Regions from separate parts of the Streptomyces sp. NPDC000941 genome, predicted to be linked through region 3. Evidence: riboswitches for the same ligand, from Rfam matches in the RefSeq annotation. Region 3 holds a riboswitch; each other region holds the start of a gene.
What was found. A riboswitch is a leader RNA that binds a small molecule or an ion and turns the genes downstream of it on or off. The one in region 3 is predicted to bind cyclic di-AMP.
Positions count from the first base shown of each region.

Region 1: another riboswitch for cyclic di-AMP. It lies ahead of ACWDSL_RS03360 (transglycosylase family protein); the one in region 3 lies ahead of ACWDSL_RS09680 (NlpC/P60 family protein).
Region 2: another riboswitch for cyclic di-AMP. It lies ahead of ACWDSL_RS49085 (M23 family metallopeptidase); the one in region 3 lies ahead of ACWDSL_RS09680 (NlpC/P60 family protein).
Region 4: another riboswitch for cyclic di-AMP. It lies ahead of ACWDSL_RS25905 (M23 family metallopeptidase); the one in region 3 lies ahead of ACWDSL_RS09680 (NlpC/P60 family protein).

Region 1 covers NZ_JBSFMM010000005.1:91,710-93,902, reverse strand. The annotation lists gene ACWDSL_RS03365 (transglycosylase family protein) at 1-840, shown strand, start outside; cyclic di-AMP (ydaO/yuaA leader) riboswitch at 1,102-1,274, shown strand; gene ACWDSL_RS03360 (transglycosylase family protein) at 1,276-1,950, shown strand; gene eno (phosphopyruvate hydratase) at 2,156-2,193, shown strand, end outside.
Region 2 covers NZ_JBSFMM010000315.1:4,737-6,929, reverse strand. The annotation lists gene ACWDSL_RS49085 (M23 family metallopeptidase) at 114-938, opposite strand; cyclic di-AMP (ydaO/yuaA leader) riboswitch at 951-1,148, opposite strand; gene ACWDSL_RS49080 (M16 family metallopeptidase) at 1,435-2,193, opposite strand, start outside.
Region 3 covers NZ_JBSFMM010000020.1:25,156-27,348, reverse strand. The annotation lists gene pcrA (DNA helicase PcrA) at 1-851, opposite strand, end outside; cyclic di-AMP (ydaO/yuaA leader) riboswitch at 1,008-1,185, shown strand; gene ACWDSL_RS09680 (NlpC/P60 family protein) at 1,194-2,193, shown strand, end outside.
Region 4 covers NZ_JBSFMM010000085.1:1,285-3,477, reverse strand. The annotation lists gene ACWDSL_RS25910 (PP2C family protein-serine/threonine phosphatase) at 1-728, shown strand, start outside; cyclic di-AMP (ydaO/yuaA leader) riboswitch at 1,002-1,128, shown strand; gene ACWDSL_RS25905 (M23 family metallopeptidase) at 1,140-2,193, shown strand, end outside.

The DNA of each region.
Region 1 (2,193 bases), on a different contig from region 3:
GACATGTGGAAGAAGTACGGCGGCCAGCAGTACGCCCCGCGCCCCGACCTCGCCAGCCGCTCCCAGCAGATAGCCATCGCCCGGGCGATCCTCGCCGACCGCGGCCCGGACGCCTGGCCGAGCTGTGCGCTGGACGCCGGGCTCGCCGGCCTCGGCGACGCGCTGGATGTGAACCCCGGCGGGAAGGGGACGCCCGAAGCCAAGGAGGGGGCACCGCCCAGCGGTAGCTGGGGGACGGAGGAGCCCACCGGGATCGGCGACTCCGATACGGACGACGCGTCCGACGACTCCAGTCGGGGCGATCGGTCGGACAGCTCCGATGGTTCCGGTAGTTCCGAAGATTCCGATACGTCCGACAAGACCGGTAAGTCGGACCCCTCCGCGACTCCCGGCGACAAGTCCGGTGAAAAGGGTGGGAAGTCGGGCGCTTCCGGCGAAGCGTCCCGCGACGAGGGCGACTCCGCGCCCGACAAGGGCGACGAGCGCTCCGACCGCGACGCGAAGGGCGAGGACTCCGCCACCTCTCCCACCGGCCGTCACCGCGGCGCGCCCGACGCCCGCGAGCAGGGCTCCGCGGGCACGGCGGACGACGACGCCCGGTCCTCGGGCCGCCATGCCTCGCGCGACGACGCGGAGCGCACCGAGATCCCCGTTCAGCCCCTCGGCCGCGAGGACTACACCGTGCGCGGCGATGACAGCTTGTCAGACATCGCGGACGACCGAGACGACCAAAAGGCTGACGGAGGGCGGCCCGAGCTCTACGAGGCCGACGAACCGCTCATCGGAACCGACCCGGGCCTTATCCATCCTGGTCAGCGTCTCGATCTCGGCGCCAGGTAGCGGCAGTTCGGGATGAATTGCCCGATCTGGCGGTGGTGAGACATACATCTCGTCACATCGCCCGGCGTGCGTAGCCTGTCCGATCTTTCCGCACCCGGCCTCACCTGCGTAGATGTGGGATGGCTGGGTGCGGATACGGCCTCATTCGCTGGGATGTCGGGGTTTGAACCTCATCGGAAGGTGTGTTTAACGTCTTTCCGCTCGCCACCGCGGGCACCGTCGATCGTCACGCCGAGTCCTGCCGGCGGTCGGGGGGAAACCGACGCTTATGCGCCGAAGGCAGGAGCGGGGGAACCAAGGTAGGCGCCGTAGCGGCCTGGAGACGGGCCCGTTCGGCTCGGGGTGAAGCCAGGGTGCGGTCAAGCCGCATCTGGGCCGGGCAACTCACAGTCCGAACCCGACAGCTCACCTCGTAGGCGTCGGTGAGGAACGAACATGCGTAACGACAAGGGTAAGCACCGCCGTCCCTCCAAGGTCACCCGCATCGCCGCGCTCGCCGGCGTCGCTGGTGCGGCCGTCGCCGCACCGCTCCTGGGGGCCACCTCCGCCTCGGCCGCGACCACCGCCCAGTGGGACACGGTCGCGCAGTGCGAGTCCGGCGGCAACTGGTCGATCAACACCGGCAACGGCTTCTACGGCGGCCTCCAGTTCACCAACTCCACCTGGGCCGCGTACGGCGGCACCTCCTTCGCGGCCCGCGCCGACCTGGCCACCAAGGACCAGCAGATCCAGATAGCCGAGAAGGTCCTGGCCGGACAGGGCAAGGGCGCCTGGCCGGTGTGCGGCACCGGCCTGACCACCGGCGGCACCCCGACCCCCTCGACGTCCACCACCCAGCCCGCCCAGCCGGCCGAGACGGCCAAGCCCGCGCAGCCCGCCAAGCCGAAGGCGCAGCCCCGCGAGGAGAGCGAGCACGCCGGGCGCGGGCACGCCCGCCACGCGATCAAGAAGGGCGACGGCGAGTACAAGGTCAAGTCCGGCGACACCCTCTCCAAGATCGCCGACGCGCACCACGTCGACGGCGGCTGGAAGAAGCTCTTCGAGCTGAACAAGGACATCGTCGAGGACGCCAACCTCATCTTCCCGGGCCAGCTGCTCCACCTCTCCTGACCCACCCGGCCGGGCCTCCCCCCACCCCGGCAGCCGGGCCTCCCCCCACCCCGGCACCCTCCCCGGCCCCAACACCCCCGAAGACTGCCCCGGCCGGGCGCGCCGCCCCCCAAGCGAGGCGCGCCCCGCCGGGGCTTCGTCGGGTGGGCACTCCGGGCCCGTTAGGCTCATGCCGCAGAGACAGACCCATACGAAGGAGATCCTCGTGTCGTCCATCGACGTCGTCGTAGCTCGCGAGATCCT
Region 2 (2,193 bases), on a different contig from region 3:
GAGATTTCATGGATATTTTTGGCCAGGCGGCCAGACGGCCGGGTGCCCATGCGAGTACGCCGAAGGCCCCGGTCCGCGGGACCGGGGCCTTCGGGAGGTGTGCGAGGGCGTGGTCAGAGGTTCACGCCGTGCGAGCGCAGGTAGGCGACGGGGTCGATGTCCGAGCCGTAGTCGGGGCTGGTGCGGGCCTCGAAGTGCAGATGCGGGCCGGTGACGTTGCCCGTGGCGCCGGACAGGCCGATCTGCTGGCCGGGGGTGACCGTCTGGCCGACGGAGACGCCGATGGACGACAGGTGGCCGTACTGGGTGTAGGTGCCGTCGTTCATCTTGATCACGATGTTGTTGCCGTACGCACCGCCCCAGCCGGCCTCGACGACGGTGCCGGAGCCGACGGAGTGCACCGAGGTGCCGGACGATGCATGGAAGTCCACCCCGGTGTGGGTGCCGGAGGACCACAGGCCGCTGGACGCCTGGTAGCTGGTGGAGACATACGAGCCGGTGACCGGCGGCACGAACGTGTTCAGCCGCTTGCGCTCGGCCTCGCGCGCCGCGCGCTCCTTGGCCTCGCGTTCCTGCTTGGCCTTCTTGGCGGCCGCCTCGGCCTTGCGCTTCGCCTCGGCCGCCTGACGCGCGGCCTCCTTGCGGGCCTGGGCCTCGGCCTGCGCCTTGGCGGCGGCCTCCTCGGCGGCGCTCTGCTGGCTCTCCGCCTGGGCCTGGACCTGGTCGGCAAGCTGGTCGTCCATGGCGACCGCCTGGCGCAGCCCGGTGTCCTCAAAGCCGCGCGGGTCGTCCGACGCCGCGAGGGCGGGGGCGGCGAAGCCGGCGACCACGCCGGAGGCGGCCAGCGTGGCTATGCCCGCGAGGTTGGCGTTGGAACGGGTGGTGCGGGGGGCCCGGGTGGGGCGGCGGTGCTTCCCGGCGGTACGGGTGAACGCCATGGTCCGGCGCACTCCTTTCCTTCCTCTCGCCTACCGGGTTAGCTGACGGGTTCGGAGCAGGAAGGTCTCCTACGGGCCCCTCCCCCACGCGGGGAAGGCGTCCGATTCACCCCTGGGGATCACCCGTCCGGCGCCGCGGGCGGCGACGGGCGAGGTTGGGTCCCCGGCTCCCCTGGCTCGCGCCGTACGGGGACTCGGCGATGGTTGCCCGTGCCGCGGATGCGGCGTGTCTCGGGCGGACAACCGAACTGACGCTAAGCGTGATCGCATTCGTTCACCAAACGGTTCCGCTTTTTTGTTGGTTTCCCCACAGACACGATCACCCAGACGGGCAATCTCTGCCATAAAGCGGACGAAACGATCGAGGAAACGACCGGCAAAAAGAGACCCTGGCGCCTGAAGCGGCGCCAGGGTCCTTGCGGCGACGGCCCGTTGCTCCCTGGTCGGGTCGGTCCGTCGGCCTGTCGATCTGTCAGCTCGTCGGTCTGTTGACCTGTCAGCCCTGGATGACGCGCACCTCGCCGATGCCGAGCGCCTTGACCGGCTCCTCGATCTGCGAGGCGTCACCGACGAGCACCGTGACCAGCCGGTCGGTCGGGAAGGCGCTCACCACCGCGGCGGTCGCCTCCACCGTGCCGGTCTCCGCGAGGCGCGCGTACAACTGCGCCTGGAAGTCGTCCGGCAGATGCTGCTCGACCTGGTCGGCGAGCGTGCCCGCGACGGCGGCCGCCGTCTCGTACTTCAGCGGGGCCACCCCGACCAGGTTCTGCACGGCGACATCGCGCTCGGCGTCCGTCAGGCCCTCCTCCTTCAGCGTGCCCAGCACCTTCCACAGGTCCTCCAGGGCGGGGCCGGTGACCTCGGTGGCCACCGAGCCGCTGATGGCCAGCAGCGAGGCGCCCGTGGCCCCTCCGGAAGCGTCCGGAGCCGCGGAGCGGAGCACCTGGCCGAAGGCCCGCACACCGTACGTGTAGCCCTTCTCCTCGCGTAGCACGCGGTCGAGCCGGGAGGTGAGGGTGCCGCCCAGGCAGTAGGTGCCCAGCACCTGGGCGGGCCAGACCCGGTCGTGGCGGTCGGCGCCGATCCGGCCGATGAGCAGCTGGGTCTGCACCGCGCCCGGCCGGTCGACGATGATCACGCGGCCGGTGTCGTCGGCGGTGATCGGCGGCATGGGGCGGGACTCGGCGGCGCCGCCCGTCCAGGCGCCGAGGGATTCGGCCAGCGCCTTGTCGAGGTCGACGCCGGTCAGGTCACC
Region 3 (2,193 bases):
TACTCGTCGACCAGGACATGGCGGAAGCGGCGGCGGTAGTGCTCGGCGACGTCGGGGAATGCCTGGAGCAGATTGACCGTCGTCATGATGATGTCGTCGAAGTCGAGGGCATTGGCCTCGCGCAGCCGCGACTGGTACATCACATACGCCTCGGCGAGCGTCTTCTCGAAGCCGTCCGAGGCCTGTCCGGCGAAGGTCTCCTCGTCGATGAGCTCGTTCTTCAGGTTGGAGACCTTGGCGCTGAAGGACTTGGGCGGATACCGCTTCGGGTCGAGGTCCAGATCCCGGCAGACCAGCGCCATCAGCCGCTTGGAGTCGGCCGCGTCGTAGATCGAGAAGGAGGAGGTGAAGCCGAGCTTCTTGGACTCCCGGCGCAGGATGCGCACGCAGGCACTGTGGAACGTCGACACCCACATGGCGTTCGCACGCGGGCCGACCAGCTCCTCGACCCGCTCCTTCATCTCGCCCGCGGCCTTGTTGGTGAAGGTGATGGCGAGGATCTGGCCGGGGTGCACGCCGCGCGCGCCGAGCAGATACGCGATGCGGTGGGTGAGCACCCGGGTCTTGCCGGACCCGGCGCCCGCGACGATCAGCAGCGGCGAGCCGGTGTGCACCACGGCGGCCCTCTGCTGCTCGTTCATCCCCTCCAGGAGCGCGACCGGATCGACCGCGGGGCGCGCCGCGCCGTCGCGGTAGTACGTCTCCCTGGGGGCGGGCGCGTCGAACTTCCCGCCGAAGAGGTCGTGCGGGACGTCCTCAGCGGCGGGCCCGCCGTCGTCCTCGGGCGGCGGGGGCTCCTCGTCCGAGGGCCCGAGGTCCGCCAGGAAGCTGTCATCAAAGAGGCTGCTCATCGCTCACCGAGTCTAGGGCGCCGCACTGACAGCGTATGCGCGGAAGTCACGAAACGGTTTCGGGACAATTCGAACACCAGCCTTCACATGAGCCCCACAAGACCACTACGGTCCTTCATCAGACGGTCCGGAACCCGTCGGCGACCACGTCGGCACGGGCTGTTTCCGCCGAGTCCGGCCTCGCCGCGAGGCAGCCGGAGCCGGGGACCCAGAGGTACCACTGGGGTGAATCGGCCCACGTGGCGACAGTAGCCGTCCGCCGCACGGACCGTAGGGCAGCCTTCCGTACGCCCGAACCCGACAGCTAACCCGGTAGGCGGTCCACGGAAGGAGTCGCCTCCCTTGGCGTCGCACCGCAAGCCGCGGACCCGAATACTGGACTCGGCCACCGGCCGCCGCACCGCCGTCGGGGTCACGACGGCCGCCCTCGCCTCCGTCACCCTCCTCTCCCAGACGGCGAGCGCCGAGCCCGGTAAGCCCAAGCCAACGGTCGAAGAGGTCAAGAAGAAGGTCGACACGCTCTACCACCAGGCCGAATCCGCGACCCAGGCGTACAACGCCGCCAAGGAGCGCACGGGCGAGCAGCGCGCCAAGGTCGACCGGCTGCTGGACAGCGTCGCCAAGCGCACCGAGAAGCTGAACGAGGCACGGCGCAAGCTGGGCAGCTATGCGGCGGCGCAGTACCGCAGCGGCGGCATGGCCAACAGCACGGCGACCCTGCTGTTCGCCAAGGACCCGCGGGACATCTTCGACCAGTCCCATCTGATGGACCGGCTGTCCGGCGAGCAGAAGCAGGCCGTCGACGACTTCCTGTCGCAGCAGGCCAAGGCCGCCAAGGAGCGTACGAAGGCCGGCAAGAGCCTTGCGTCGCTGACCCGGTCGCAGCAGCAGCTGAAGACCAAGAAGAAGACCGTCCAGGGCAAGCTCACCCAGGCCCGTGAGCTGCTGTCGAAGCTGACCGCCGAGGAGAAGGCGCGGCTGGCGGTGATCGAGAAGAAGAAGGAAGAGGAGGCCCGGCGCAAGGCGGCGGCGCTGGCCCAGCAGCAGCGGGAGGCGGCGGCCAAGCGGGCGCAGGAGGAGGCGGCGAAGCGGCGGCAGGAGCAGGCGAACTCCTCCGACTCGTCGAGCTCCTCCGGTTCCTCGGGGTCTTCCGGTTCCTCGGGATCGTCCGGCACCTCGGGATCTTCGGGGTCCAGCTCCTCGGGGTCCTCCAGCTCGACCTCCACCAAGGCCGACAAGGCCATCGCCTTCGCGCAGGCGCAGATCGGCAAGCCGTACGTCTGGGGCGCGACCGGCCCCAACTCCTACGACTGCTCGGGGCTCACCCAGGCCGCCTGGAAGG
Region 4 (2,193 bases), on a different contig from region 3:
CCGGCCTGGACGTCGCGGCCCGCTATGTGGCGGCCGAGCGGGACGCCGCGATCGGCGGTGACCTGTACGCGGTGCAGGACACCCCGCACGGCGTACGGATGGTCATCGGCGACGTACGGGGCAAGGGGCTGGGGTCGGTCGAGGTGGTCGCGATCGTCATCGGCGCCTTCCGGGAGGCCGCCGAACAGGAGGCCACACTGGAGGGGCTGACGCTGCGGCTGGAGCGGGCGCTGCAGCGCGAGCGGGCCCGGCGGGCCGATATCGAGCAGGCCGAGGGGTTCATCACGGCGGTGCTGGCCGAGATCCCCCGCGGCGACTCCATGCTCCGCCTGATCAACCGCGGCCACCCGGCGCCGCTGCTGCTGGACGGGGAGGGCGCGGTGTGCCAGGCCGACCCCGAGAGGCCGGCGCTGCCGCTGGGGATGGGCGATCTGGGGGCGTGGCCGGACCGGGTGGAGGAGCTGCGGTTCGCGGAGGGGGTGACCCTGCTGCTGTTCACCGACGGGGTGAGCGAGGCGCGCGATGCGGAGGGCACGTTCTACGATCCGGCGGTCCAGCTGCGCGGCCGTCGCTTCGCCGGACCGGTGGAGCTGCTCGACGCGTTGGTGGCGGATGTGGAGCGGCATACGGGCGGCGGGACCGCCGACGACATGGCGCTGCTGGCGCTGCGCCGCGCCCCGGTGGCGCCGGGGGCGGACCATGGATGCGGACACGAACACGTTCCGTAGCGGAGCATGACCCCTCCGGATAACGATTGACGCACGATCAGTTCGGGGGCGTTTCCGGGTGTGCTCGGGTCGCTGTCGACTCGCCCTCATCTGTCCCATGTTGTTCGTGAACGTCACCTCAAAGGTTGCTCTGATTCCCGGGAACGGCTTGGAATCGGGTCCTGCTCTCTATTAACGTTCGATAACGCAGCGCGGTCGTTACTGCCGCCGCAAGAGGCGGCACCGTGCGCCGTCGCCGAATCCCGTACGCACAGCAGCACCAGCAGCAGAGCGACAACAGCAACACCAAGGGAACCGGGGAACCACCAACCTTGGGGTGAATCGGGTCGAACCTGACCCGTAGGAGACCTTCCTGCTCCGAACCCGTCAGCTAACCCGGTAGGCGAGAGGGAAGGAAAGGAGTGCGCCCGCGTGGCGTCCAACAGGTCTGCCCTAGAAGAAGCTCCGTCCCGCACGTCCGGCGCCGGAGCGGGGACAGCCACCCGCTACGGCTCCTGGTTCGAACCGGCCGCCGAGGCGAGGGACGGGCAGGACACCGAGACATGGGACGAGTGGAATCCCACTGAGGAATCCATAGCCCCGGTGCGCGGCCGGCACCGAGTCGCCAGGCAGCGCGGCGGCACGATGGCCCGCAGCGGCGCCGTGCTCGGCGTCGGCGTGATCGCGGCGGTCGGCGCGGGCGGGATGGCGAGCGCCAAGGACCGCCCCAAGGCCCCCATATCCATGCCGGACCTCGCACACGTCGCCGACAAGGTGACGGACGTCCTCCCCGACGCGGCGGACCTGCCCGGCATCGGCTCGCTGCTCTCCTCGGACTCCGGTTCCGGCTCCGACGGCACCTCGGCCGCCCCCCTCTCCCAGGCCGGCCTGACCTCCCAGGACGAGGAGAACGGCACCACCGACGCCGGTGAGGCGCTGCGCGCCCGCATCCTCCAGCAGGCCGAGAACCAGCAGAACTCCGCCGACGAGTCGCAGCGCGAGGCCGCGGCCGACGCCGCCGCCAAGCAGGCCGCCGAGAGGGCCGCCGGCGTGGCCAAGAAGGCCGCCGACGCGGAGGCGAAGCGTAAGGCCGAGGCGGAGGCGAAGAAGAAGGCCGCCGAGGCCGAGGCCAAGCGGAAGGCGGAGGAGGCGGCGAAGAAGAAGGCCGAGGCCGAGCGCCTGGCCAAGCTCGCCGCCCAGTACACCCTCCCCGTCGCCTCGTACACCCTGACCGCGTCCTTCGGCCAGGCGGGCAACATGTGGTCGGCCGACCACACCGGCCAGGACTTCGCCGCCCCGACCGGCACCCCGGTCAAGGCGCTGCACGGCGGCACGATCACCTCGGCCGGGTGGGCCGGTTCGTACGGCTACCGCATCGTGATCAAGCTGAACGACGGCACCGAGATCTGGTACTGCCACCTGTCGTCGATGGTCCGTACGTCGGGCTCGGTGACGACGGGCGAGGTCGTCGGCCGCGTCGGCGCCA